2 regions of the Xanthomonas sp. NCPPB 2933 genome follow, and region 1 is predicted to be linked to the other one. Evidence: predicted binding sites of a transcription regulator. Region 1 holds the regulator's gene; the other holds the start of a gene.

Evidence for each region. Region 1 encodes FliA, which starts transcription of late flagellar genes. Its sites were predicted from a motif close to TAAAGTTTNNCNNNCNNNGGCCGATAA; they were not measured.
Region 2: a site for FliA is predicted at 3,206-3,232, ahead of motA (flagellar motor stator protein MotA). Genes of this name have one in related genera too.

Annotation. Positions count from the first base shown of each region.
Region 1 covers NZ_CM161518.1:2,939,573-2,954,058, forward strand. The annotation lists gene AC1PLU_RS11995 (ligand-binding sensor domain-containing diguanylate cyclase) at 1-1,412, shown strand, start outside; partial or broken gene AC1PLU_RS12000 (putative bifunctional diguanylate cyclase/phosphodiesterase) at 1,514-3,049, shown strand; gene flhB (flagellar biosynthesis protein FlhB) at 3,324-4,454, shown strand; gene flhA (flagellar biosynthesis protein FlhA) at 4,451-6,544, shown strand; gene flhF (flagellar biosynthesis GTPase FlhF) at 7,220-8,890, shown strand; gene AC1PLU_RS12020 (MinD/ParA family protein) at 8,877-9,761, shown strand; gene AC1PLU_RS12025 (RNA polymerase sigma factor FliA) at 9,758-10,531, shown strand; gene cheY (chemotaxis response regulator CheY) at 10,567-10,959, shown strand; gene AC1PLU_RS12035 (protein phosphatase CheZ) at 10,959-11,585, shown strand; gene AC1PLU_RS12040 (chemotaxis protein CheA) at 11,588-13,246, shown strand; gene AC1PLU_RS12045 (serine hydrolase domain-containing protein) at 13,526-14,486, opposite strand, start outside.
Region 2 covers NZ_CM161518.1:4,672,037-4,686,522, forward strand. The annotation lists gene AC1PLU_RS19690 (D-amino acid dehydrogenase) at 1-658, opposite strand, end outside; gene AC1PLU_RS19695 (Lrp/AsnC ligand binding domain-containing protein) at 808-1,287, shown strand; gene AC1PLU_RS19700 (hypothetical protein) at 1,401-1,832, opposite strand; gene msrB (peptide-methionine (R)-S-oxide reductase MsrB) at 2,199-2,663, shown strand; RNA gene AC1PLU_RS19710 (sX9 sRNA) at 2,764-2,835, shown strand; gene motA (flagellar motor stator protein MotA) at 3,264-4,118, shown strand; gene motB (flagellar motor protein MotB) at 4,129-5,349, shown strand; gene AC1PLU_RS19725 (hypothetical protein) at 5,773-6,357, shown strand; gene AC1PLU_RS19730 (DUF4031 domain-containing protein) at 6,366-6,650, shown strand; gene AC1PLU_RS19735 (DUF6630 family protein) at 7,063-7,614, opposite strand; gene AC1PLU_RS19740 (DUF3297 family protein) at 7,779-8,045, shown strand; gene AC1PLU_RS19745 (ABC transporter permease) at 8,646-9,407, opposite strand; gene AC1PLU_RS19750 (ABC transporter ATP-binding protein) at 9,404-10,348, opposite strand; gene AC1PLU_RS19755 (Na+/H+ antiporter) at 10,651-12,288, opposite strand; gene AC1PLU_RS19760 (hypothetical protein) at 12,600-13,253, opposite strand; gene AC1PLU_RS19765 (fasciclin domain-containing protein) at 13,652-14,209, shown strand.

The sequences.
Region 1 (14,486 bases):
TGAAGGTCAAGGTCAATGGCGGCGCCTCCGACCCGTGGATCAGCAAATTCCATATCAGCGACAGCGGCGAAGTGTGGCTGGCGTTCTATCGCGCCGGGCTATGGCACGGCCTGTTGCTGGACGAAGAAGTGGATCTGCAGGCGGTCAGCGATGAAGCGCTCGCCGACGTCAGCGTGTACCAGTTGCGCGGCGACAGCGTCGGCCGGGTCTGGGTGGGTCACGCACGCGGCGTGGAGGTCTACGACGGCGAGCATTGGGCGCATCTGTCGCAGTCGCAGGGGCTGTTGTGGGACGACGTGTCCGAAGCGGCGTTTGCCGAAGATCCCGATGGCTCGGTGTGGATCGGCACCGCGCGCGGGGTGAGCCATCTGCGCGACCCGGCGCGCTTGTTCGATCAGCGCCAGCCCAGCGTGCGTATCGACAGCGTCAGCCGCGGTGGCGTGCCGGTGCAGCGCGGCCAGTTGCTCGCCTGGAGCGACAGGCCGTTGCATATCGAGCTGTCCAGCATGGAGGTCTACGACGACCCCAGCCGGCTCACGGTGCGCTATCGCCTGCTCGGTCTGCACAACGAATGGATCCAGAGCGACACCCTGTCGATCGACCAACCGCCGCTGCCGTCCGGGCATTTCCGCCTGCAGGTGCAGCTGCTGGACCGCTACCGACGCACCACCTCGCCGATCGCCGATCTGCCGTTCGCGGTAGCGCCGCTGTGGTGGCGCAGCCCACCGGCAATCGCGCTGTATCTGCTGATCGGCAGCGCCCTGCTGGCCGGTTTGTGGCGCTGGCGGCACCGCCATCTGGTGGCGCGCGAACGCATGCTCGCCGAGCTGGTCGCCGAGCGCACCTATCAGCTGGAGCGCGAAAAACGCGAGCTGGAAAGCGCCCGCGCGGCGTTGGCACTGAAGGCCAGCCACGACGCGCTGACCGGCCTGCTCAATCGCTCCGGCGTGCTCGAGGCGATGGCCGAAGAACTGCAGGCCTGCGCCCACGGTGCGCATCCGTTGGCGGTGGTGCTGATCGACCTGGACCACTTCAAGCTGGTCAACGACGAACATGGGCATCTGGTCGGCGATGCGGTGCTGGCCAAGGTCGGCGCGCGGCTGACCGCCTGCCTGCGCGATTCGGACCGCGTGGGCCGTTACGGCGGCGAAGAATTGCTGCTGTTGCTGCCGGGCATGTCGCAACACAGCCAGCACCGGCTGCGCGCCATCCACGAAAAGCTCAGCGTGGCCCCGTACGAAGTGGGCGCCGCCCGCCCATTGCCGGTGACCTGCTCGGTCGGTGTGGCCTGGTTCCGGATCGGCGACACGGCGGCCACGCTGCTGGCGCGCGCCGACGAGGCGCTGTACCGGGCCAAGCGGTACGGACGCAATCGCATCGAACCGGAGGAGCCTGAGTCGTCGGTGGCATGAGCAGTCACTCCCATCACCCCAGTGCCGCGAACGGCTGCCGGGCCGATGTGCGCGATATGCCGCAACCGCCGTGCATGCGTGCGCACTGCATCCGGGCCGAGGGCACGGCTGCCGCGCATCTCGCGCCAGCGAGTCTCTGTGTCGCCACAACCGGCGCGCAGTTGCCATTGTCATGGCTGACCGCAGTAGTGGTGGTGGTGACGCTGGCCTTGCTGGTGTTGGCGCTGGTGATCTCGGTGCTGTCGCGGCGCTTCCAGCAGCGCACCGATGTGCTGGCGCAATCGCTGGCGCAGGCCAATGCCGAGCTGGTGCTGGCCGCGCTGCATGACCCGCTCACTCGCCTGCCCAACCGCGTGCTGCTGCACGAACACGTGCTGCAGAGCATCGACCGCGCCCAGCGCGACGGGCAGCGCTTTGCGGTGATGCTGATCAATCTGGATGGCTTCAAGGCGGTCAACGACGGCTACGGGCATCAGTTCGGCGACCAGCTGCTGGTGGCGGTGGCCGGGCGTATGAGCGCGCACCGCCGCGCCAACGGCAGCCTGGCGCGGCTGGGCGCCGACGAGTTCGCGCTGGTGTCCGACATCGCCGACCCCGAGGACGCCGCCGCGATCGCCGCGCATCTGCTGCAGGCGCTGGCGGTGCCGTTCCTGGTCGGCGACCAGGAGCTGCGCCTGAGCAGCAGCGTCGGCATTGCGCTATATCCCGAAGACGCCGGACCGGAAGACGCCGGCAGCGAGCATCAACTGATGACGCATGCCGATGCGGCGATGCGCCACGCCAAACAGGCCGGGCGCAACCGCTACAGCTTCTTCGAGCGTTCGATGACCGGCACCACCCGCGAGCGCCTGCAGCTGCTGCAGGACCTGCCGCGCGCGCTGGAGCTGGGTCAGTTCGTGCTGCATTACCAACCCAAATACTGCGCCGAGGATGGCCGCCCGATCGGCGCCGAGGCGCTGATCCGCTGGCAACATCCCGAACGCGGCCTGGTGCCACCGGACAGCTTCATCCCGCTGGCCGAACGCAGCGGCATGATCGGCCCGCTCGGCAGTTGGGTGCTGCAGCAGGCCTGCCGGCAGATGCGCGCCTGGCGCGAGGCCGGGCATGGCGACTGGCGGGTGGCGGTGAACCTCTCGGCCACCCAGTTGGCCTCGCCCAGCCTGCTGGACGAAGTAGCCACCACCCTGGCCGAGCATCTGATTCCGCCCGGCCAGCTCACCCTGGAAATCACCGAAACCATGGCCATGCGCGATGCCGATGCCTGCCTGCGCACGCTCGGCCAGCTCAACGCGCTGGGCGTGCGCATCGCCATCGACGATTTCGGCACCGGCTATTCCAACCTGCTCTACCTGCGCAAGCTGCCCGCGCACGAACTCAAGATCGACCGCAGCTTCGTGCAGGCGATGGACACCTGCCCCGAAGACATCGCCATCGTCGCGGCCGTCGTGGCGCTGGCCCACACCATGCGCCTGCAGGTAGTGGCCGAGGGCGTGGAGACCACCGCCCAGCGCAACACCCTGGAACGGCTGGGCTGCGACCAGCTGCAGGGCTATCTGCTGGGCCGGCCAATGGACGCAGAGCGTTTTATCGCCACGGTGGTCGCCCAGCGTGATGGCGTGCGCCGCCAGGCCAGCTGAGCAAAAAGCATCAAAAAAACGACCGTAGACCTGCATCCACGCTCGACGACCCGCCAACCGAGCCGAGCACCAGCCTGCAGTTGGTCAGCCCTCGCGCCCGATTCCCGACCTGCGGCCCTCCCGCTAACCACCCAACTACAACACCCCGCCAGCGGCTCCACGCGCGGCCCCTGCGTCCCGATTCCCCAATCCGAATCCCCAATCCCCCAATCCCCGCCCCATCAACTGGAACGCCGCTTGCATGAGGCAGGGCTGACAAGTCACCGGCACCTCCATGTCCGAGTCCGAAGACGGCGGCGAACGTACAGAGCTTCCCACCGAAAAACGCCTGCGCGAAGCCCGCGAGCAGGGCAACATCCCGCAGTCGCGCGAGTTGTCCACCGCTGCGGTGTTCGGCGCCGGCGTGTTCGCGCTGATGGCCCTGGCCCGCGGCATCGGCGATGGCGCCAGCGTCTGGATGAAGACCGCGCTCAGCCCGGACCCCAAAATGCGTGAAAACCCGATGGCGCTGTTCGGCCACTTCGGCGACCTGCTCCTGCAACTGCTGTGGGTGATGGTGCCGCTGATCGGCATCTGCCTGGCTGCCGGCCTGGCCGGCCCGCTGCTGATGAGCGGCCTGCATTTTTCCGGCAAGGCGATCATGCCCGACCTCAACAAGCTCAACCCGGCCAACGGGATCAAGCGCATGTGGGGCAGCAATAGCCTGGCCGAGCTGGTCAAGTCGGTGCTGCGGCTGCTGTTCGTCGGGCTGGCCGCCAGCCTGTGCATCTCCAAGGGCCTGCACGGCCTGCGCTCGCTGGTGAACCAGCCGCTGGAACAGGCCGTGGGCAACGGGTTGGACTTCACCAAGAGCCTGCTGTTCTACACCGCCGGGGCCTTGGTGCTGCTGGCTGCCATCGACGCGCCGTACCAGAAGTGGAACTGGATGCGGAAGCTCAAGATGACCCGCGAAGAGATCAAGCGCGAGATGAAGGAGAGCGAGGGCAGCCCGGAGGTCAAGGGGCGCATCCGCCAGATGCAGATGCAGATGTCGCAGCGCCAGATGATGGAAGCGGTACCCAAGGCCGACGTGGTGCTGATGAACCCGACCCACTACGCGGTGGCGCTCAAGTACGAGGGCGGCAAGATGCGCGCCCCGATCGTGGTGGCCAAGGGCGTGGACGAAATGGCCTTCCGCATCCGCGAAGTCTGCGAACAGCACCGGGTGTCGATCGTCACCGCCCCGCCTTTGGCACGCGCCTTGTATAGGGAAGCTCAAATTGGCAAGGAAATTCCCGTGAGACTCTATTCGGTCGTGGCCCAGGTGCTGTCCTACGTCTACCAGTTGCGTGGCTGGAACGGCGGCCCGATGCCGGAATTGCCTTCCCTCGAAGTGGATGAGTTCGGCAAGGGAGCCAGCGCATGAGCGCCCAACCCGCACCGCTGAATGCCCGACGCATCATGGAGTTGCTGCGCAACGGCCTGGGCGCCCCGCTGGCGCTGATGGCCATGCTGGCCATGCTGATGGTGCCGCTGGCCGCACCGGTGCTGGATGCCTTGTTCACCTTCAACATCGCCATCTCGCTAATGGTGCTGCTGGCGGTGATCTACGTGCAGCGCCCGCTGGAATTCACCATTTTCCCGATCGTGCTGTTGATGACCACGATGCTGCGCCTGGCGCTGAACGTCGCCTCCAGCCGCGTGATCCTGATCAACGGCCAGGACGGCCATGCCGCAGCCGGCAAGGTCATCGAGGCGTTCGGCCAGTTCGTCATCGGCGGCAACTACGCGGTGGGCATCGTGGTGTTCGCGATCCTGACCATCATCAACTTCGTCGTCATCACCAAGGGTGCCGGGCGCGTGTCGGAAGTGACCGCGCGCTTCATCCTGGACGCCATGCCCGGCAAGCAGATGGCCATCGACGCCGACCTCAACGCCGGTTTGCTGACGCGTGAGGAAGCCAAGGCCCGCCGCGAAGAGGTGCGCGAGGAAGCCGACTTCTACGGCGCGATGGACGGCGCCAACAAGTTCATCCGCGGCGATGCCATCGCCGCCATCATGATCCTGTTCATCAACCTCATCGGCGGCATGGCGGTGGGCATGTTCCAGCACGGCATGAGCTTTGTGGATGCGGCCTCCACCTACACCCTGCTGTCGATCGGTGACGGTTTGGTGGCGCAGCTGCCGGCCTTGCTGGTGTCGTCCTCGGTGGCCTTGCTGGTCACCCGCGCCTCGCGGGCGCAGGACATGCGCGGCGCCATGATCAGCCAGGTGTTCGGCCAGCACCGCGCGTTGGCGGTGGCTGCGGCCATCCTGGGCCTGGTCGGCCTGGTGCCGGGCATGCCGAACGTCGCGTTTTTGACGCTCGGCCTGATCCTGGGCGTGATCGCCTGGAAAATGTACAAGCGCAGCCTGGTCATCCCGCCGACCGGCGACCCCGCCACCGACCCCAAGGCCGCAGCGGCGGCCACCGCCGCCCAGGCCAGCTCGGAACTGAGCTGGGACGAGCTGCGCCCGATCGACCCGCTGGGCCTGGAAGTGGGCTACCGGCTGATCCCGCTGGTGGACAAGAACCAGGGCGGCGAGTTGATGGCGCGCATCAAGGGCGTACGCCGCAAGCTCACCCAGGACATCGGCTTTCTGGTGCCGCCGGTGCATATCCGCGACAACCTGGAACTGTCGGCCAACGCCTACCGCCTGCTGGTGCACGGCGTGCCGGTGGCCACTGCGGAAATCTATCCCGATCGCGAACTGGCGCTGGACCCGGGCGGCGCACTCGGCCAGCTCGACGGCATTCCCGGCAAGGACCCGGCATTCGGCCTGGACGCCACCTGGATCCAGCCGCATCAGCGCGCCTATGCCGAATCGATGGGCTACACCGTGGTCGACCCGGCCACCGTCATCGCCACCCATCTGTCGCACCTGATCCGCGAACACGCCCCGGAACTGCTCGGCCACGAGGAAGTGCAGCAACTGCTGGCGACCCTGGCCAAGACCGCGCCGAAGATGGTCGAAGACCTCACCCCCAAGGCGTTGCCGCTGTCGGTGGTGGTGCGGGTGCTGCAGAACCTGCTGATCGAGCGCATCCCGGTGCGCCAGCTGCGCAAGATCGTCGAAGCGCTGGTCGAGCACGCCCCGCACAGCCAGGACCCCACCACCCTCACCGCCGCGGTGCGCACCTCGCTGGGTCGCTTCATCGTGCAGGAAATCGCCGGCATGTCGGCCGAGCTGCCGGTCTACACGCTGGCCCCGCAGCTGGAGCGCGTGCTGCAGGAATCCACCCACGGCAATGGCGTGGCACTGGAACCCGGCCTGGCCGAGCGCCTGCACCAGAGCCTGGCCGATTGCGTCGGCAAGCAGGAAGCCCGCAACGAACCGGCGGTGGTGCTGGTACCTGGCCAGGTCCGCGCAGCGCTGGCCCGCCTGGTCCGCCATAGCGTGCCGACCCTGTCGGTACTGGCGTACAGCGAAGTGCCGGAAGACAAGCGCCTGAAGCTGGTCGGCACGATCAGCTGAGCCTGACGCACCTCGTAGGAGCGCACCTGGGCGCGACGGGCTCTACCGGGACAGCCCGTCGCGCCCAAGGGCGCTCCTACGACACGCGACGTGCTGCGGACCAGAAAAGCTTGCTGACATCACTGTAGGAGCGACCTTGGTCGCGAGGGCGTTACCGGGAGGGCCCATCGCGCCCGGGTGCGCTCCTACGAACCCACCCGCGCCCGGCCCTCTCGCTGCAGACAGGCGACCGACCACCGCACCCAGCGTCGGAAAGCCGCCACTCGTTCAAACCTCCAATCGATTGCACGACGCTGGCCGTTTCGAGACCTTGCGGGCGCTCCACGCTCGACCTCCCACCCGCCAGCGCATCCACCCACACAGTGGATGCCAACGCATCGCGGTCCCAGAAAAAAGTAAATAAAACCAGTGACTTGAAATCTTGCAGCCGGGCCGATCGCACAGCTCCAGCCTGTCCCAACACTCCAGATCCCCGCGCCGGAACCCCGGCACCGCGTTTTGGCACGCCGCGTGCATTAGCTCTGGCGAGACCGCAGTCAGCTTGATCGCTGCGGGGCGAGCAGCAGCACTTGGAACAACCGAACGGGACAGGCAACTCATGACGCTGGCAACACACCCACATTCATCGCGCACCCGTCCGGCGTCCGGCGGGTCCCGTTCCTGGAGGCACTTCGCATGAAAATCAAACGCTTCGTTGCCCCGGACATGCGCACCGCATTCCGCATGGTGCGTGAAGAACACGGCCCGGACGCAGTGATCCTGTCCAACCGCCGTACCGCCGAAGGCATCGAGATCGTCGCTGCCAGCAACTACGACGAAGAACTCGTGCAGCGCGCTCTGGAAACCGCGCGCTCCGAGACTCCGGCAGCTGCGGCGGCACAGATCGAACAAGCGCCGGTCCAGCAGGCGCCGGCCAGGCCGGCCGCGCCGTTCCACGCCCCGCTGAAGCCGGCCAGTGACACCGGCAGCAGCCAGCGTCAGCGTGTTGCCAGCGCCGCAGACGACATGATCGCCGCGATGGCGCTGCGCCAGCCGGTCAACGTGCCGCGCTCGGCGCCGGTCGCCGCACCGGTGCGGACTGCCGCCGCCCCGTCTGCCGCCGCTCAAGCATTGGCCCACGCCGTTGCAGTTGCCGCCGCACCGCGCCAGGAACATGCGCTGTCGGCAGTGCCGGAACAGCTGTTCGCCGACTTCCTGACCACCGCACCGGTGCAGGCTCCGGTGCACGCTGCCCCGGTGCAGGCACGCACGCCGATCATGGCCGCCGCGCTCGCCACCCACGCCTCTTACGGGCAGGACGACGACGAGCAGGACGACGACGGCTTCGACATGGACGACGCGCTGCCGCAGATCCTGCCGCCGGCCGCATTGCCGCCGCTGGTGGCCGCCCCGGTCGCCCTGGCCGCCGTGCCGGTTGCCGCCGCCCCGGTGCCGCAGAACGACGAAGAACTCAAGCAGCTGCGCGGTGAGCTGGCGCTGATGCGTCAGATGATCGAGCGCGAAATGAACCGCCTCACCGACGAGCGCCTGCGTGGCTCCCCGGTGCGTGCGCAGGCCCTGGAGCTGATGGACGACTACGGCTTCGACGCCGGTCTGATCCGCGATGTGGCCCTGCAGATTCCCGCCGATACCGAATTGCACCGCGGCCGCGGGCTGATGCTGGGCCTGCTGTCCAAGCGTCTGCCGGTGGCCCCGGTCGACCCGCTGGAACGCGGCGGCGTGATCGCCCTGGTCGGCCCGACCGGTGCCGGCAAGACCACCACCATCGCCAAGCTCGCCCAGCGCTTCGCCGCCCAGCACGCCCCGCGCGACGTGGCCCTGGTCACCACCGACACCCAGCGCGTCGGCGGCCGCGAGCAGCTGCACAGCTACGGCCGTCAGCTCGGCATCGCGGTGCACGAGGCCGACAGCGCCGAGAGCCTGCTGGAACTGCTCGAGCGCCTGCGCGACTACAAGCTGGTGTTGATCGACACCGCCGGCATGGGCCAGCGCGACCGCGCCCTGGCCGCGCAGCTGAACTGGCTGCGCGCCGCGCACCAGGTCACCTCGCTGCTGGTACTGCCGGCCAACGCCCATTTTTCCGACCTCGACGAGGTCGTACGCCGCTTCGCCCACGCCAAGCCCCAAGGCGTGGTGCTGACCAAACTCGACGAGACCGGCCGCTTCGGCAGTGCCTTGTCGGTGGTGGTCGACCACCAAATGCCCATCACCTGGGTGACTGACGGACAGCGGGTCCCCGACGACCTGCACCGCGCCAATGCCGCCAGTCTCGTTCTTCGCCTTGAAGATTTGCGGCGCGCTGCCGATAAGCCCTGTACTCCGGAGCACAACCATGCAGTCGCGTGAATACGCCAAGCTGACCAACGCCTTCCCCCTGACGGCGACCCGTCCCGAGCCCTTGGGCCCGGTGCGCACCATTGCCGTGACCGGTGGCAAGGGCGGCGTGGGGAAAACCAACATTTCCGCCAACCTGGCCGTGGCCCTCGCCGAGATGGGCAAGCGCACCCTGCTGCTCGACGCCGATCTTGGCCTGGCCAACCTGGACGTGGTCTTGGGCCTGTCGCCCAAGTACACCCTGGCCGACCTGATCGCTGGCCGCTGCACGCTGGACGAAGTGATCATCGAAGGCCCGGGCGGCGTGCTGGTGGTTCCGGCCGCCTCCGGTCGCCGCCACATGGCCGAACTGGCCCCGGCCCAGCACATCGGCCTGGTCAATGTGTTCTCCGAACTGGAACGCGACCTAGACGTGATGGTCATCGACACCGCCGCCGGCATCACCGACAGCGTGCTGACCTTCTGCCAGGCCGCCCAGGACACCGTGGTGGTGGTCTGCGACGAACCGGCCTCGATCACCGACGCCTACGCGCTGATCAAGGTGCTCTCGCGCGAACGCGGCGTGGACCGTCTGCAGATCATCGCCAACATGGTGCGCGACCCCAACGAAGGCCGCTTGCTGTACGACAAGCTGTCGCGGGTCTGCGAAAAATTCCTCGGCGACGTGTCGCTGAACTACCTCGGCCACGTGCCGCAGGACGACTGGTTGCGTTTGTCGGTACAGCGCCAGCAACCGGTCATCAAGGCCTACCCCGCCAGCCCCTCGGCGCTGGCCATCGCAGAAATCGCGCGGCGTACCTCGCGCTGGCAGGCCCCCACCGTGCCACGCGGCAACGTCGAGTTCTTTGTCGAACGCATCATCCAACGGGGGGTCGCCGCATGAGCACCGCTACCGCAACCGCAACGACGGCCACCGCGCAGTACCGTGCAGTGCAACGCAACAACGCCAACGACATCGTCACCCAGCACGCAGACCTGGTGCGCCGCATCGCCCACCATCTGGCCGCGCGCCTGCCGGCGAGCGTGGAAGTGGACGACCTGATCCAGGCCGGCATGATCGGCCTGATCGAAGCCTCGCGCAGTTATGACTCCGAGCAGGGCGCCTCGTTCGAAACCTATGCCTCGATCCGTATCCGCGGCTCGATGATCGACGAGATCCGGCGTGGCGACTGGGTGCCGCGTTCGGTACACCGCCGTGCCCGCGACGCTGCTGCTGCAGTACGCAAGATCGAACAGAACACCGGCCGCGCCGCCGCCGCCACCGAAGTGGCCGCCGCGATGGAAATGCCGTTGCCCGATTACCTGCGTCTGATGGAAGACGCCGCGCGCGGCCAGGTGCTGAGCCTGGAATCGCGCATCGAAGATCACGGCGAGCTGGACACCACCGCCAAGGGTGGCCCCAACCCGCAGCAGATGATGGAGCGTGGCGAGTTCGGCCGCGAGCTGGGCAAGGCCATCGGCCAGTTGCCCGAGCGCGAGCAGCTGGTGCTGTCGCTGTACTACGAACAGGAATTGAACCTGAAGGAAATCGGCGCCGTGCTCGGTGTCAGCGAATCGCGCGTCTGCCAGATCCACGGCCAGGCCGTGGTGCGTCTGCGCGGCCGCCTCAAGGTCTTCGAACTGGCCGATGCCGGTGTCGAAATTGACGAATGATTTTTTCGCGTATTTTTTAGTGTTAGGAGCTTGATGTGAACAAGAACATGCGGATTTTGATCGTGGACGACTTCTCGACGATGCGACGTATCGTCAAGAATCTGTTGGGCGATCTTGGCTTCACCAATACCGCAGAGGCCGAAGACGGCAACAGCGCATTGGCTGCATTGCGGGCCGGCCCGTTCGATTTCGTGGTCACCGACTGGAACATGCCCGGCATGACCGGCATCGACCTGCTGCGCAACATCCGCGCCGACGCCAAGCTCAAGCACCTGCCGGTGATGATGGTGACCGCCGAAGCCAAGCGCGAGCAGATCATCGAAGCGGCCCAGTGCGGCGTGAATGGCTACATCATCAAGCCGTTCACCGCGCAGACGCTGGAAGAAAAGCTGGGCAAGGTGTTCGAACGTCTGGCGGCGACCGCCTGATGAACGCCACCGTGGAAACCAATGCCGAACGCGCTGCCTTGATCGACCGCCTGCAGGGCGCGCTCGATGCACTGGAAAGCGGTGACGAAGCCGCCTGGAAGCGCGAGGTCGATCACCTCGCCGCCTTGCGTACCCGTCCGATGATGCAGGGCCTGAGCCGGCTCGCACGCGAACTCGGTCAGGCGCTGGGCGAACTGCCCACCGTGCCCGAAGAAGCCGGCGAGCTGGACGATGCGTGTTCGCGCCTGGACCACGTGGTGGAAATGACCGAAAAGGCCAGCCATCGCACGCTGGATCTGGTCGAAGAATGCCGTGAGCTGGCCAACCAGCTGCGCGACGGCGGTCTGAATCAGGACCAGGGCGCGCTGATGGACAAGATGCGCCACAACCTGACCGAACTGTCGCTGGCGCAGAGCTACCAGGACCTGAGCGGGCAGATCATCCGTCGCGTGGCCGGCATCGTGCGGCGCGTGCACGAAGGCTTCGGTGCGCTGGGCCTGCCGCCCAAGAGCACCGAGCCGAAGAAAGACGACGGCGGTCTTGCCGGTCCTGCAGTCAAGGGCCTGGACCGTCACGCGGTGTCGCAAGACGACGCCGATGACCTGCTGTCCGGATTGGGGTTGTAACCATGAGTGCTGTTCCAGACGATATTGCTGCCGATTTCATCGTCGAGGCCCAGGAAATCCTGGATCGCCTCGGCGAACAGCTGGTCGCGCTGGAACAGGCACCGGACGAAGCCGACCAGCTCAACGCGGTGTTCCGCGGTTTCCACACGCTCAAGGGCGGCGCCGGCTTTCTGGCGATCAAGCCCATGGTGGAGCTGTGCCACGCCGCTGAAGAAACCCTCGGCATGGCGCGCTCCGGCCAGGCGGTGCTGCAGGCGCATCACTTCGATGCCGCGCAGCAGTCGCTGGATTATCTGCAGGCAATGCTGGATGCGATGGGCTCAGGCGAAACCGTGCCGCATGCACCGGCCTCGCTGATTGCGCAGTTCGATGCCAAGAGCGGCCCGCCGGCGGTCAAGGCCGCGCCCAAGGCCGCGTTGGCTGCCGTGGCCGCAGCGTCGCACGATGAGGGTCATGCACCCGCGCCCGGTGCCAAGGCCGCACCCAAAGCAGCCGCAAAAGGTGCCGAAGCCGAACAGACCGTGCGCGTGGACACCAAGCGCCTGGACGCCATCGTCAACCTGATCGGCGAACTGGTGCTCTCGCGCAATCGTCTCAAGACCCTGCGCACCCGCCTGCGCGACGAGGAACTCGATCGCGCGGTCAGCGTGCTGGATATCGCCACCGCGCGTTTGCAGACCGCGGTCATGCGCACCCGCATGCAGCCGGTCAGCAAGGTGTTCTCGCGCTTCCCCAAGGTGGCCCGCGATGTCGCGCGCACCCTGTCCAAGGAAGTGGAGCTGGAACTGATCGGCGCCGAGACAGAACTGGACCGTAATCTGGTCGAAGCCCTGGCCGACCCGCTGGTGCATCTGGTGCGCAACGCGATCGACCACGGCATCGAGTCCCCTGCCCTGCGCGAAGCCACCGGCAAGCCGCGCAGTGGTCACGTGCGCCTGTCTGCGCAGCAGGAAGGCGACTACGTCAGCATCGAAATTCAGGACGACGGCGCAGGCATCGACCCCGAGCGGCTGCGCGAAATCGCCCGCAACAAGGGCCTGATCGACGCCGAAGCCGCCGCACGTCTGAGCACCGACGAGTGCCTGCACCTGATCTTCATGCCGGGCTTTTCGACCAAGGCCGAGGTCACCGACATCTCCGGCCGTGGCGTGGGCATGGACGTGGTGCAATCGCGCATCCGCGAACTCAGCGGACAGATCCAGATCCAGTCGGAACTCGGCCGCGGCAGCCGCTTCATGATCCGCGTGCCGCTGACCCTGGCGATCCTGCCGACCCTGCTGGTGCAGGCCGGCGAAGCCGTCTATGCACTACCGCTGGCCCGCGTGGTCGAAGTGCTGCATGCACCACAGACATCGCTGGGCTGGTTCGACGGCCGCGCCGTGCTGGACCGCCGCTCGCACACCTTGCCGCTGATCGACCTGCGTCGCTGGCTGGGCGTCCCGGCCGAACAACCGCCGCTGTTGACCGTGGTGCTGCTGCAGGCCGGCGAAACCCGCTTCGGCCTAGTGGTGGACCAGGTCCGCGGCCGCGAGGAAGTGGTGATCAAACCGCTACCGCGCGCCCTGCGCGGCCTGCCCGGCTACGCCGGCGCCACCCTGATCGGCGATGGCCGCATGGCGTTGATCCTGGATGTGGATGGCTTGCGCTCCAGCGATCATTGAGTTTGGGGATTCGGGATTCAGGATTGGGAAAGTCGGGAATCGGGAATCGGGAATCGGGAATCGGGAATCGTCAAGACGATCCTGGCTGCCTGATCTAACAACAACGGCCGCGTACTGCGGCCGTTGTTGTTTCACTACCAGCATCGCTGTCGATCTATGTCGCTACGCGCGCAAGCATGGGCGCGATCGTTTGGCGACGGTCAGGCTGCCGTGGAAGTGAACCTGGAACCGTTATTTCCCATCCAGCTAATATTTAAGCACCTTAAACCAGCCCGGGTTTTAGAAAAACGGGGGAACATGCGAGCCAGCTGGCGCAAGCATCCCAAGCGCGATATCGTCAACTCCAAAACCCGATGTTTTGTTGATAAACGCGATTGCGGCGACGCGCGTGTCGGCGTTGAAGCCCATGAAGCTACGAACGCCGCCGCCATTTCCATTGCTCCAAGCTATACTCTGGCCATCCGGGTGGACCTTCCGCCAGCCGATACCCATTCTGGTATCGGTATTATCGCCGGGCCTATCTACGGCCAGCATCATTGAAGCCGCCCGCGAGAGGGGACCACTTTCTTTGTTTGTCCAAAGTGTCATGAATTTCGACAGGTCCTTTACCGTCGAAAAAAGGCCGCCTGCCGGCGCAAGCGCACCAAATTCCCAGGGTTGAGCCGAGTGGAAGTCCGCATCGTAACCCCAAATTTCCCGGTGCTGCATCGCCGTTGATAGAGTAAGCGTAGTCTCGTCCATACGAAGCGGTTCAAAAATGCGAGCTCGCAAGAGGTCAGCATACGTTTTGCCAAGGCGCTGTGACAACGCGTAACCCAATAACGCGTAGTCAAAATTCGAGTATTCAAAACTCGACCCCGGTAAGCGCGTGAGATGGACACGACCTAAATCAGCACAAAGATCGCTCTCGGTGTAGCCGGCGTAGGGGTTATCTTGACTGAGGCCGGTGCGACTGGATGGCCGAAGTGGTAGCCCACTCGTATGAGTGGCTAAATCGAGAAGCGTGATCTCATTCCCGTCGAAGGTGACGGGAGGAACTGCAATGTACATTGATAGTGGATCGACGAGATTCACTTCACCCCGCTGAACGCAATCAGCAAGTAATAGTGCCGTAAATATCTTGGTTAGCGAGGCGATCTGAAATACTGACCGATCATTCGGCTGTTGGAGTTTACCTAGGCCAACCGTTCCGTAGTGGAAGGTCTTCAATTCGCCTGCACGCACCACCCCCAATACGGCC
Region 2 (14,486 bases), 1.7 Mb from region 1:
AGCGGAATTGCACACCGGATTGCGCGGCCAGCGCGGCCAGGCGCTGGGTGAACAGCCGGCAGTCGCCGGTCTGGTCTTCGGGCAGGCGCAAGGCGCCGGCCATCTGCGCACCGCCGCCGGCCAGCCCGGGTTCGAACTGGGCGATCTGCGCCGGGGTCAGCAATTCGTACGGCACGCCGTACTGGGCCAGCACTTCGATGTCCTGCGCGGCGGCGTCCAGCTGTTGCTGGGTGCGGAACAACTGGGTGGTGCCGAGCTGGCGGCCTTCGAATTCCAGCCCGGTGCTGGCGCGTAATTCGTTGAGGCAATCGCGGCTGTAGTCGGACATGCGCACCATGCGCGCCTTGTTCACCGCATAGCGCTCGGCGGTGCAGTTGCGCAGCATCTGGGTCAGCCAGGCCAGCTGGCGCAGATCGCGGGTGGGCCGGATCGACAACGGCGCGTGCTGGGCGAACAACCACTTCATCGCCTTGCCCGGCACGCCGGGGGCGGCCCAGGGCGAGGTGTAGCCGAACGACAGCTGGCCCGCGTTGCCGTAGCTGGTTTCCAGCGCCGAGGCAGGCTGGCGGTCCACCACGGTGACCTCGCAGCCGGACTGCGCCAGATACCAGGCGGTGGTGGTGCCGATGACGCCGCTACCGAGAATGAGCACCCGCATGTCGTTCTCCTGGAAAGGGTATTCCCCCACAACCAAGCGCCGAGGGAGACAGTTAGACGCAGTATATTGCGAGCCAGGCAGTGCCGTTTCTGGAATCGACGCTACTTCGCAGTGAAATTTCCTGCCAAATCTGTAGGGAGACAGACCTCATGGCCACCCGTGTGCGCGAGCTGGACAAGATCGACCGCAAGATTCTGCGCATCCTGCAGCAGGAGGGGCGGATTTCCTTTACCGACCTGGGCGAACGGGTGGGCTTGTCCACCACGCCCTGCACCGAGCGCGTACGCCGGCTGGAGCGCGATGGCGCCATCACCGGCTACTACGCGCGGCTGGACCCGCACCTGCTCAAGGCCAGCCTGCTGGTGTTCGTGGAGATCAGCCTGGCCTACAAGTCCGGCGACATCTTCGAAGAATTCCGCCGCGCCGCGCTCAAGCTGCCCAACGTGCTGGAATGCCATCTGGTCTCGGGCGATTTCGATTATCTGCTCAAGGCGCGCATCAGCGAGATGGCGTCCTATCGCAAGCTGCTCGGCAGCACCTTGTTGACCTTGCCGCATGTACGCGAGTCCAAGAGCTACATCGTGATGGAAGAGGTCAAGGAGACCCTGGCGTTGCCGATTGCCGATTGAGGCGGGGATTGGGGATTGGGGATTCGTGGTCGGCGACGCAGCGAAGCTTGGGACGGCGCTTGGATGTAGACCGATCTGATTGCTGCGGATCAGACATCGACTGATGCCGGATCTCAGCGCACCACGCGCATGCCGTCGCCGGCCGGAACCGCGTCGTAATAACGACCGGTCTTGGTGTCCAGCACCCGGTTGGCGCCGGCCGGCTGCATGCCTTGCAGCAAGCGGCCATTGCGGTCGTAGACCATCGGCGCGCTGGCAGGCAACACCTGGCTACCGGCCGGAGCCACCGGTGTCTGTGCCGGGCCACGGGTGGGGATGGTCGGCGCGGACGGGCGCTGACCGAGCTGAGACGGCACCGGACTGGTGCCTGGCGCTGGTTGCACTGCGCGCGGCGCGGTCAGCGTGGGCTGCGCGGGCGTCGGCGTGGTGATCGGCTGCAAGGTGTTGGACGAGCGAGTGGTAGTGGCCGATTGCGCCAGCGCCGCGCCGGCAATCGCCAGCAGGCCGCACAGCAGCAGGCCGCGCGTTGAAGAATGGATCGCCATGACGGGCACCGTGATTGATTGGGCAGTATTGACTGGGTGGGGGCGCCGGTGTGCTGCAGCAATGCACGGGATCGGCTGTGGGATGAACGCTTTCGCGAGATGAGTGCAGCGCGAAGAGTCCCTTCTCCCATCGGGAGAAGGTGGCGCGCAGCGCCGGATGAGGGTGCGAGCGAAGCCTCGTGTTCTCACCTATCCGATGTGGCTTCGCCCCGTACCCTCACCCCAACCCCTCTCCCGCAGGGAGAGGGGCTTGATTCTCTACGGACGGAAGAAGGCTTCGAGCACTTAGGTTGAACGCAGGCTTCCGCGCCCACATCACTGAGGGCAGACGCGGCACACCGCCAGCGCGCGCATGCGAGAGCCCCCATGAGCCAGTTCGATCTGACACCGCCCTCCCCCGCCCAACGTGATGCCCTGATCGCCGGGCTCAGCGACGAGGAACAGCGCGTGCTGCTGCAGCACGGCACCGAGGCGCCGTTCTGCGGGGTGTTTCTGGACAACAAGCTGGAGGGCGTCTACACCTGCCGCCTGTGCGGGCTGCCGCTGTTCCGTTCCAGCGCCAAGTTCGAATCCGGCACCGGCTGGCCGAGCTTCTTTGCCCCGTACGACGCCGCCCATGTGCGCGAGATCCGCGACATCAGCTACGGCATGATCCGCACCGAGATCGTCTGCGCGCGCTGCGACAGCCACCTCGGCCACGTGTTCCCCGACGGCCCGCCGCCGACCGGCGAACGGCATTGCCTCAACTCGGTCTCGCTGGGCTTCACCGAAGATGGCCACGCACTGCCGAACCCGCTGCAACGCGACGGCGCCGAGGCGCAACCGGCCTGACCTCGCGAGGCCGCCCAGAAAGCAGTGGCGACCCACTCAGAGCGACTCACAGAACTACAGCGCAATCGTCAGGCGGGCGCGGCCGGCGCTCGGAATCGGCATGCACGGTTCATTTCGGTTCCTGTGCGCCGTCCGCACCCACCTGACGGCCGCTCGCTACGTTCTGTTATCCGCTCTTACTGCCCACACCATTGCTCGCTGTAGTGCTAGAAACTGCCACGACAATGCGCTCGACGCTCGGCGGCGGGTCATCCGGGACATGGTGCAGACGCTGAAATTTGCTGCCGAGCGCAACCTGCGCATCAAGTCCGCCGATGCTGGTGCCACCGCCAATGCAGAGGCCGCTTGCTGCAATGCGCTGTCTCGACGCACACAGCAGTCGATGCAAATCGCAAGCTCAACCAGGCAGAGATTTTCATCACAAGCCCCATTGCGGTGAACGCCTTGCCGCAGTAAGCGCGATGCCGCTGATCGCCCTATGTGAAGCCGTCATCGCACCACCCGATCGTTCAGTTACAGCGCACACCTTCACGCCGTGCACTTCAAGAATCCGCCGCGCGCGCCGAAACAACAGCAACCCTGTTTGCTTTTGGCTGCGCCATGCTCATCATCATCGGCTTCATCGTCGTCATCGTCAGTGTCCTCGGCGGCTATGTGCTGTCGCACGGAAAGCTGGGCGCGTTGTGGCAGCCGTACGAGCTGTTGATCATCGGCGGCGCGGCGTTGGGCGCGTTCCTGGTGAGCACGCCGGGCAAGATCGTCAAGGAAACCTTCAGTAGCGTGCTGGGCGTGTTCAAGGGCCCGCAGTACAAGTCCGAGGACTACAAGGACACCCTGAGCCTGGTCTACGAACTGTTGAACAAGGCCCGCCGCGACGGCTTCATGGCCCTGGAAGATCACGTCGAAAAACCGCAGGACAGCACCATCTTCGGCAACTATCCCAAGGTGGTGGCCGACCATCACCTGCTGGACTTCATCACCGACTGCCTGCGCCTGATGATCGGCAGCAACATCGAGCCGCACGAGCTGGAGCCGCTGCTCGAACTGGAACTGGAAAAGCATCACCACGAGGCGATGGCGCCCTCGCATGCCTTGAGCAAGGTCTCCGACGGCCTGCCCGGCTTCGGCATCGTGGCCGCCGTGCTCGGCATCGTGATCACCATGGGCTCGATCGGTGGCCCGATCGAGGAGATCGGTCACCACGTCGGTGCCGCACTGGTCGGCACCTTCCTCGGCATCCTGCTGGCATACGGCTTCGTGGCGCCGTTGTCGGCAGCGATGGAAGCGCGTGCCGATCAGGACGGGCGCATCTACGAGGCGGTCAAGACCGCGCTGCTGGCCTGCCTGCGCGGCTACAACCCGAAGATTGCGCTGGAATTCGCGCGCAAGACGCTGCCCTCCAACGTGCGTCCGAGCTTTGCGGATTTCGAAACGCACCTGAAGACGATCAAGTAGGACCGCGGTCATGGCCGAGGGCAAATCCACCGTCGTCATCCGACGGGTCAAGAAGGTACAGGGCGGCGGCCATCATGGCGGCGCCTGGAAAGTGGCGTTTGCCGACTTCGTGACCGCGATGATGGCCTTCTTCCTGGTGCTGTGGCTGATGGCCGCCACCACCAAGGAGCAGCGCGCGGCGATCTCGGAATACTTCCGCAATCCCAGCCCGTTGTCGGGCAAGTCGCCGGCGCCTTCTCCCGGCATGAACGGGCCGGGCGGCGCCAGCACCTCGATGATCAAGCTCGGCGGCACCGCCGACATGGCCAAGGGGCAAAAGGACGAAATGGGCCGCAAGCGCGACAACGCCGCCGACACCACCGAAGACAGCCGCGCCAAGGACAAGAAGCGCCTGGAAGCGCTGATGCAGGACCTGAAGGAGGCCATCGACAAGAGCCAGGCGCTGGAGCCGTTCAAGGACCAGTTGCTGCTGGACCTCACGCCCGATGGCCTGCGCATCCAGATCGTGGACAAGCAGAACCGCCCGATGTTCGACATCGGCCGCGATCAGCTCAAGCCGTACACGGTGGACATCCTGCGCGAGCTGTCCAGCTTCATCAATCAGGTGCCCAACCACATCAGCATCACCGGCCACACCGACACCACCGCCTACAGCAGCGATGCCGGTTACACCAACTGGGAACTCAGTGCCGACCGCGCCAATGCCGCGCGCCGTGCGCTGGTGGGCGGCGGCATGGCCGATGCCAAGGTCACCCGTGTGGTGGGCTTGTCCTCGTCGGTGCTGTTCGACAAGACCAACCCGCAGAATCCGATCAACCGCCGCATCAGCATCGTGGTGATGACCCAGGACGCCGAGCAGACCGCCTTGGCCGGCGCCGGCCAGGGCGTGGCGCTGGGTAAATCCACCCACGATGCCGACACGCATGTGCCGGATCTGAGTGCGGCGGCGGCGACCGGGACTGCTTCTGTGGGCACGCCGGCTGCGGTGCCTGCTACAGGACCTGCTGCGGGTGCACTGGCGGGTGCGGGTGCGGCGGCAGCTGCGTCCACCGCAACCAACAAGCCGGCCGCGGCAGCGACCACGGCCACTGCCACTGCCGCAGCGCAGGCTGCACCGCGCATTTCCACACGTACCCAGGTCGCCTCGGCTGCCGCGCTGGCCAAGGCTGCCGAGGCCGCTGTGGCTGGGGCGCCGCGCACTGCGGTCAGCACGGCGCCCGAGCAGCGCTGACCGCAGTGCGACACCTGGCAGCAGGTGTCAGGTGGCTCAGGTGTCAGGTGGCTGAAGACGGCACGCTGTCTTGCATGCAGCTGCTGACCAGGATCCGCGCCGCGCATCGCTGCAAGCGAGACGCCCCGGGGGTGCTGAGAGCGGCTGAAAACACCTCCCCAGCAGTTGTGAGATGGCTGCGGGCGGCGCGTCGTCTTACATACCGATCCTGACAAGCCTCCGCGCTGCCTGACGGTGCGCGCACTCGCTGTGTCAGCCACTTCAGGCTGTCCCAGACCCAGGCATTGGCTGCCTTCATCACGCGCCGGGATCGATCGATGCATCGGCCCGGAAGGCCGCCATTGACGGGCCTGGCGGCGTCGAGCGAGCTGGGTCGCGCACAAGCGCCTAGAATGGCCGGCCATTCCCAGCGTCGAGAACACCGTGTCCCGCAATTCAAAGGCCAAGCGCGACAAGCGCAAGAAGCAGCTCCCCAAGCGTCCGATCGTCCGTCTGGGCCAGGCGCCCCAGGTCACCAACCACGCCGTGCTGCAGGATGCCGATGGTCGCGTGGTCGCTGCGATCGGTCTGCAGGGTGGCAGCGAGTGGATGCTGTCGATCGGCGGCCAGACCATGGGCAGCGCCGACAACCCGGTCCCGATGCTGGCCATGCTCAAGCACCTGGCCAACCTGCAGGAGGCCGAAGGCAAGACCATCTCGCTGGAATACTCCAGCCAGTTGCAGCAGATGATCGACGACCTGGCCGCCGAAGACGGCAAGACCGCCGAGGAATACCTGACCACGCTGGTGGCCGAATTCCAAAACGCCGATGCCGATGAAGACGGCGATGACGCTGCAGAAGACGCAGCCGCCGACGCCGGCACCGACGCCGTTGCGGAAGATTCGGCTGGCGACGACGCTGCCAGCGACGACGACAGCGCGGCAGACGCAGACGCCAGCGATGCCGCAACCGACGACGCCGACGGCGAGACGGCCGGCAAGAAGCCGAAGAAATCCAAGAAGGCCTGACCCGGCCGATGGCCGTCTACGTCGACGATGCGGTGCATCTGTGGCGCGATCAGCGCTGGGCGCACCTGCTCGGCGATACGCTGGACGAGCTGCATGCCATGGCGGCGCGGCTGGGCATTCCCCGCCGCGCCTTCCAGAACAAACTCAGCGGCGCGCACTACGACGTGCCGGCACCGTTACGCATCGAGGCGATCGCGCTCGGTGCCATCGCCATCTCCCGTCACACCGATCGCGTACTGCTCAAAGCCTTGATCGCCAACGCGCGTGCGCAGGCGCGTGGCGAGGTGCCGTGAGGCGGGGATTGGGGAATCGGGAGTGGAGATTCGCAACGGCAGTGGCTGCGGCCTGATCGGCGGCGTGCTTGAGTAAGCCTGCCTGCATGCGGTGACAAACCTATTCGAATGATGACTGTCGCGCGCAGGCACGCTCCTACGTGACAGATGTTCTGACCTGGAGGCCTTCTTCCATTTACAAACGGCATGCCTCTGTAGGAGCGCGCTTGCGCGCGAGAGGCTGTCCCGTTAACGCCCCATCGCGCGCCAGCGCGCTCCTACGTGGCAGTCGATGGGCCGTTGAATGCCTGCGCTAGACCCCGAGCTTCGCGTCCTGCCGCGCCAGCGCGCACAACTCATGGCTCAACCCGACCCGACACACCCCGGGACCGCTTTTGCGAATCCCCAATCCCGACTACCGAATCCCCAATCCTCAGAACGCCTCATTCCCCAGCCGCACTTCCACGTCCAGCAGCGAGGTCAGTGCCATCATCGCTTCATCGTCGCGGCTGAGGGCGATCCAACCGGCGTAGGCGTCGCCGCCGGTGTTCCAATTCCATAGCGAATAGCCGTGCTCGCGCAGGCGATCGAAGGCCACTGCCATCAGATCGGGCACGCTGAGGCCGTTGGCGAAGTCCTCGTCGTCCAGATCGCCGCCCCACGCAATACGCAGGTTCCAGCGCGCGCTGAGTTCGTCGATGGCGGCCACGAACGAGTCGGTGTCTTTCCAGTCGACGTAGAAGCCCGAGCGCCAGTCGATCGCGTCCTTCAACGCCCACAGCCAGGCATCGTCGCCCTCGTCTTCGTCCAGGTCGACCTGCGCCTCGCGCCAGGCATCGAACTGGGCAAGCGCAGTTTCTTCGTCGCCGGGATTGATCAGCAGCAGCAAATTCCAGACCCGCCCCGGATGATCGTCGACATCGTCTTCGTCGCCTTCGGGCTGCAGGCCTTCGTCGTCTTCGTAATCGGCACTGTTGTCGGGCATGGCGGTCTCGTTCAAGGATTGCAGGCGTGAAGTGTGAGGCCTGGCGCCGCGCAAGCAAACCGACCGGCGCGTGTGGATTCATCGGAAGGGGCTGGTCTTCGCGGCGCAGGCCCGTATCCTGTGCGGCCGAAGACGGCCATCCCGGCCGCCATGACGCCTTTCCCATGAGCGATATCCCTCCCGATCATCTGGCCATCGATGCGCGCAGCCCGTTCCACGATGCCGATGCACTCAACCGCGGCATCGGCGTGCGTTTCAATGGTGTCGAACGCGACAACGTGGAGGAGTATTCGGTCAGCGAAGGCTGGATCAAGGTGCAGGTCGGAAAGGCGCGCGACCGTCGCGGCAACCCGATGACGATGAAGATCAAGGGTGAGGTGGTGGCCTACTTCCTGGACACCAAGAGCGACGCCAAGCCTGCTGCCGAGTAAGAGCGGCTGACAAAACTACTTCAGGCCGACTGATCTGCGACTTGGCTGCAGGGTCCTTGCCCGTCCACCATCGCGGGACACGCCGCAAGTACGTTCGTGTAGCGGCGATGATTGCCGCATTAGCAGCTGATCTGTGCCCTGGCTGCAGGGCCCTTGCCCGCCCACCCTCGCGGGACACGCCGCAAGTACGTCCATGTAGGCTCTTACGCGGCATCCATGCCGCGTAAGGTCCCGCGACGGTGGGCGGGCAAGGACCAGTCGAGATGGTCGCTGCGCATGGTGCAAGCCATGCATGACGTGCGTCGTTTGGGTAACAGCGCGTCCGATCAGCTTCCCAAGGCAAGCCGAGTGACAGAAAGGCTTTCAGTAAAGCAGCCAGCAAACTGTCTGGTGCGGTGTCCTCACCGATTGCGGGACCGTGTGGCGGCATGGATGCCGCCACCGAGCCTACAGGGACGTACTTGCGGCGTGTCCCGCGAGCGGTGAGGGCACCGCGCCCTCGACCCCACTCAGCGTTTGATCTGGACTTCCGACGCGTTTGACCTGAACTTCCGACGGCATCCACCAGGATGCTGCCGACAACACCACTGCACTCACCACTCACGCCTTGAGCCGATAACCGCTGCGGAAGATCGCCGCCACCACGCCCAGGCACACGATCAGGAACAGGAAGGTCATGCCGGTGCTTACCACGATGTGCACGTCGGCCTTGCCGTAGAAACTCCAGCGGAAGCCGCTGATCAGATAGACCACCGGATTGAACAAGGTGACCTTCTGCCACAGCGGCGGCAGCATGTTGATCGAGTAGAAACTGCCGCCCAGGAAGGTCAGCGGCGTGACCACCATCAGCGGAATCACCTGCAGTTTTTCGAAGCCGTCGGCCCAGATGCCGATGATGAAACCGAACAGGCTGAAGGTCAGCGCGGTGAGCACCAGAAAGCCCAGCATCCACACTGGGTGGGCAATCTCATACGGCACGAACAGCCGCGCGGTGAGCAAGATCAGCAAGCCAAGCAGCACCGACTTGGTCGCCGCCGCGCCCACATAGCCGATCACAATCTCCCACCACGCCACCGGCGCCGACAACACCTCGTAGATGGTGCCGGCCCAGCGCGGCATGTAGATGCCGAACGAGGCGTTGGAAATGCTCTCGTTGAGCAGCGACAGCATCACCAGCCCGGGAATGATGAAGGCGCCGTAGCTGATGCCGTCGATATCGCCCATGCGCGAGCCGATCGCCGCACCGAACACCACAAAATACAGTGAGGTCGACAACACCGGCGAGGCGATCGACTGGGTCAGCGTGCGGAACGCGCGCGCCATTTCGAAGCGGTAGATCGCAGCGATTGCATACCGATTCATGCGCGTATCTCCTGCTGGCGTGCACCGTGCACCAGATTGACGAAGATCTCCTCCAGCGAACTCTCGCTGGAATGCAGGTCCTTGAAATCGATGCCCTGCTCGTTGAGCCGGCGCAGCAGCCCGCCGATGCCGGTCTGCTCGGCCTGGGTGTCGAAGGTGTAGATCAGGCTGTTGCCATCGGCCGACAGTTCCAATGGCAGATCGCTCAGCGCGACCGGGATGGCCTGCAGCGGCGCCTGCAGGCTGAGCGTGAGCTGCTTCTTGCCGAGCTTGCGCATCAGCGTGTGCTTGTCTTCCACCAGCACCAGCTCGCCGCGATTGATCACCCCGACCCGGTCGGCCATGTCTTCGGCTTCTTCGATGTAATGGGTGGTCAGGATTACCGTGGTGCCCTGCTCGCGCAGCCGCCGCACCATCTGCCACATGTCGTGGCGCAGCTCCACGTCCACACCGGCGGTGGGCTCGTCCAAAAAGAGAATGCGCGGCTCGTGCGCCAGCGCCTTGGCGATCAGCACGCGCCGCTTCATGCCGCCGGACAGCGTGGAAATCTTGTTGTTGCGCTTGTCCCACAACGAGAGCTCGCGCAACACCGTTTCCAGATACTGCGGATTGGCCGGCTTGCCGAACAGCCCGCGGCTGAAACGCACGGTGGCCCACACGCTTTCGAACGCATCGGTGGCCAGTTCCTGCGGCACCAGGCCGATGCTGGCACGCGCGGCGCGGTAATCGCGCACGATGTCGTGGCCATCGGCCAGCACGGTGCCGGTGCTCGGATTGATCAACCCGCAGATGATGCTGATCAAGGTGGTCTTGCCGGCACCGTTGGGACCGAGCAGCGCGAAGATTTCGCCGCGCTGGATTTCGAGGTCCACGTGCTTGAGCGCCTGAAAACCGCCAGCGTAGGTCTTGCTCAATCCCTGGATGGAAACGATTGGAGTCATGTGTTCTGCACTGGAACGATCAGCCGCACAGGGTAGGCCGTGCGCCATGAAGATGGGAGCAGTGTGGATGGGATGGTGTCTCCCGACGTGCGACGAGGAGCGTCAGCGAACTGGAGCGCGCACGCCTGCTGCGTCTGTCTGTTGGCGCACCTCCATGTAGGAGCGCGCTTGCGCGCGATGAGGCTTTCCTGCCAACGCCCCATCGCGCGCAAGCGCGCTCCTACACGACCCGGGCGTCACCACCGCTGCGGCTCCTGCGATTCCCCAATCCCGATTCTCCATTCCCGCGCGCATCAGCGCGCTCAAGCCCGCTTGCGCGACTCGATCAGATCCAGATTGCGCACCAGCCGGCGCGACAGGTCGTCGGAAATCTCGCGGCGGCGCGCGAGCTTGAACAACTCGTTGCGCTCGGCCACCAATGCTGCATGACGGAACTGGCGCAGCGCCTGTTCGTAGGCACCGGCCTCTTCCGGGTCGGTCTCGGCCATGTCCACCGCGCCGAGCTTGCGTTGATAGCGCTGGCTGACCTGATTGGCCGCCGCGTTGTAGCGCTCGGCATGCTTGCTGCCATCCACCAGCCGCTGGCGCAGTTTTTCCACCGCTTCCAGCGCGGCCTGCGAGGCGGCCTTCACCGCCAGGTCTTCCTTGAGCTGTTCGTCTTCTTCTTCGGGCAGCTCCAGCCCGCGCAGCAGCGGCGGCAACGCCACGCTGGCGACCAGCAACGAGACCAGGATCACCGAGGCGGCCAGGAAAATCGCCAACTGGCGGGCCGGGAACGGTGAGCCGTCTTCCAGCATCAACGGCAACGTGAGCACGCCGGCCAGGGTGATCGCACCACGCACGCCGGCCAGCGAGACCGCCACCACGATGCGCCACGGCGGGCTGACATGCTGTTCGCCACGCCACTGCGCCTTGAAGATGTTCCAGCGCAGCGACAGGAACACCCATACGAAGCGCAACGCCATCAGGCTGGCGCTGATGGTGGCCACGTACACCGCCAGCCACCACGGATTGAGGTGGCCGGCTTCCTGCACGCTGCGCACCGCCCCGTCCAGGATGCCCGGCAACTGCTCGCCCAGCAGCACGAAGATGATGCCGTTGAAAGTGAACTGCACCGTGTCCCACACCGCCGAGCGCTGCAGCCGCATATTGCCCGGCGCATTACCGGCCATTTCCACGTAGCTCATGGTGACGCCGGCGGCCACGGCAGCCAGGATGCCCGAAGCATGGAAGGCTTCGGCCAGCAGATAGGCCGCGAACGGGGTGAGCAGGTTGACCAGGATCGCCGAACCCGGCTCCTCGCCGAAGTGGCGCCAGATCCAGGCCTGGATGCGGCTCAGGCCGAAGGTGGTCGCCACGCCCAATGCCAGCCCGGCCAGCGCCACCCACAGGAAGGTCAACGAGGCGGTGGCGATCGAGAAGCTGCCGGTCAGCACCGCCGCCACCGCAAACTGGAAGCACACCAGACCCGAAGCATCGTTGAGCAACGACTCGCCTTCCAGGATGTGCATCAGCCGCTTGGGAATCGGCACCTTGGAGGCGATCGAGGACACCGCCACCGGGTCGGTCGGCGAGATGATCGCGGCCAGCGCGAAGGCCACCGCCAGCGGCATCGCCGGGATCAACCAATGGATCAGCAGGCCCGCGCCGACCACGGTGAACACCACCAGGCCCAGCGCCAGTTCCAGGATGGCCGCCTTGTCGCGGAACAGGCCTTGTTTGGGAATGCGCCAGCCGTCCAGGAACAACAGCGGCGGCAGGAACAACAGGAAGAACAACTCCGGTTCCAGCTCGTGCCCGGCATCGAACACACCGGAGACCACCGCGCCGAGCGCGATCTGGACCAACGGCAAGGGCAACGAGAACGGCAGGATGCGGATCAGATAACCGCTGGCCGCGACCGCCAGCAACATGGCGAGGACGACATCGATCGAATGCATGAAAAACTCGGAAGAAGAAACGGTGCGCGTAGGGCATCGCATCGTGCAACGCACAACTAACGCGCCGAAGGGAACATACCGGTTTGCAGGCGGCGATGAAACCACCACGCCGCCTGGGCCTGGGCGCGGCCCTCCACGGTGACCGCCACGAGGGTGTGCTGCTGCAGCTCTGTGCGGGTGTCTGTCGATCAGACACGGTGGATACGCTGGCGGATGGACAGGCCGAGACGAGGATGAAAGCAACCGGCAACGTGATCGCTCGCCACGTCACGCATGCCGGCTGCTTGCCTATGCAGGTTGGCTGGACGGGATCAGCTGTGGTGAACGTGCTTGTTCGCGTGCGGCTTCGATGGCCCAGTGCCCTCGACCGGGACCAGGAAGGTCGCTTCATGCAGTTTCAGCCTGGAATCGTAGTGACTCACCGTCACCTTGACCGCCTTGACCTTCTTCTTGAAGGCGTACGGCCACTGCGCGCCGACCATCTGCTGCCCGGGCTTCTGACCGTCAGCGTCTCCGACGAGCTTGATGCGCACGGGGTAATTGCCTGCGCCGCCGTTGTCCGCATCGTTGGCGTCGGACACGTCGATATGCGCTTTCGAAAACGCCAGCGTCGACGGGCCGACGTCCTTGACGTCCTTATAGTTGGCGCTGTCGTCGAATCCGATATTTTTATAGCTATAGGTCAGCAGGATCACTTGCGTAGGAACCCAGGAGCCACCGCCGTAATTGGGAATTTTCACCTTGGCCACGCGTGCGGAATCCACCGTGAATTCCCACTCGCCCGGGACGATCCATTTCTGACCTGGCCGATAGATGTCACTCGCAGGGACAGCAGCGGTCGCTGACGGCGCATGTGTTGGCGTTGGCGTGACGGCTGCTGCCTGTGCAGTGCCGGATAACACCAGCGCGCCTGCCGCCAACCATGCCGGCACCAATCGATTGAACTCACTCTTTTTGGATTTCATGTTCTACAGCCTCTGAGCACTGATCATCACGCAAGGGCATGAATGGTAATTGCACTGTCCGGCGCCGCTTCTGCCATTCGCGAACATTCGTGCAGCATTAGGGTGGTCGTGCGACGGCTACGACCCCGATGGGCTTGATAACGGACTGATCGCGCGGCCCTTGCATCACAGGTTCGCCATAGAGTGTTTAAACCGTTAGTCGGCATGTGTGGCCATCGCGACTCGAACAGACTCAACCGCAGGCCACCGATCTGCAGTCGCTACGACGGATGTGCGATGACATTGCAGCACAGCATCTCCATGTAAAAAACGCGTGATGCATCCGCGCCGCATCCGGCCGCGTATCCAGCTATACGATTGCCATCCAGGTGATCGCCTACCCAAAGGATCGATGCCTCATGAAGACCTCATTCCAGTCGCTTGCCATTGCCACCGCCATTGCCCTGACGAGCGCGATGGCTCCCGCCTACGCGGCGTCCAACCCAATGGTGGGTGGTGCGCCGATGCTGGTGACCAAGGACATCGTCGACAACGCGGTCAACTCCAAGGATCACACCACCCTGGTCGCGGCAGTCAAGGCCGCTGGCCTAGTCGAGACGTTGAAGGGCCCGGGCCCGTTCACCGTGTTTGCCCCGACCAACGCCGCATTTGCCGCATTGCCGGCCGGCACTGTCGACACCTTGTTGAAGCCCGAATCCAAGCCCACCTTGACCAAGGTGCTGACCTATCACGTGGTGCCGGGCAAGGTTGACGCCGCTTCGCTGATCGCCAAGATCAAGGCCGGCGGCGGCAGCGCCACGCTGACCACCGTGCAGGGTGAGCCGCTGACCGCAAAGCTCAATGGCAAGAAGGTCACCATCACCGACGTCAAGGGCAACACCGCCAACGTCACCATTGCCGATGTGGTGCAGAGCAATGGCGTGATCCACGTGGTCGACAAGGTGTTGATGCCGTAATTGCATCTGGCTGCAAGGCACGTCGTTGTCATTGCATGCGCAGGTAGTCCATCGGCGGAATGCAGGGGGATTCCGCCGATGGGGCGCAACCGTCATGTGCGCTGGCGTTATCGAGACATTTTGAACGCGCGCCGCCTCGGTGCATCCATGCATATGTCGACGTGGACAAACGCTTTTTGTAGGCCGATCCGCGTGTACCTGAAACCACGTTTCAGGTACACGCCACCCAACCGCGAAGCGGCGGTGATGGAGTCACTGGTTCCTCAGTGGCCCCACT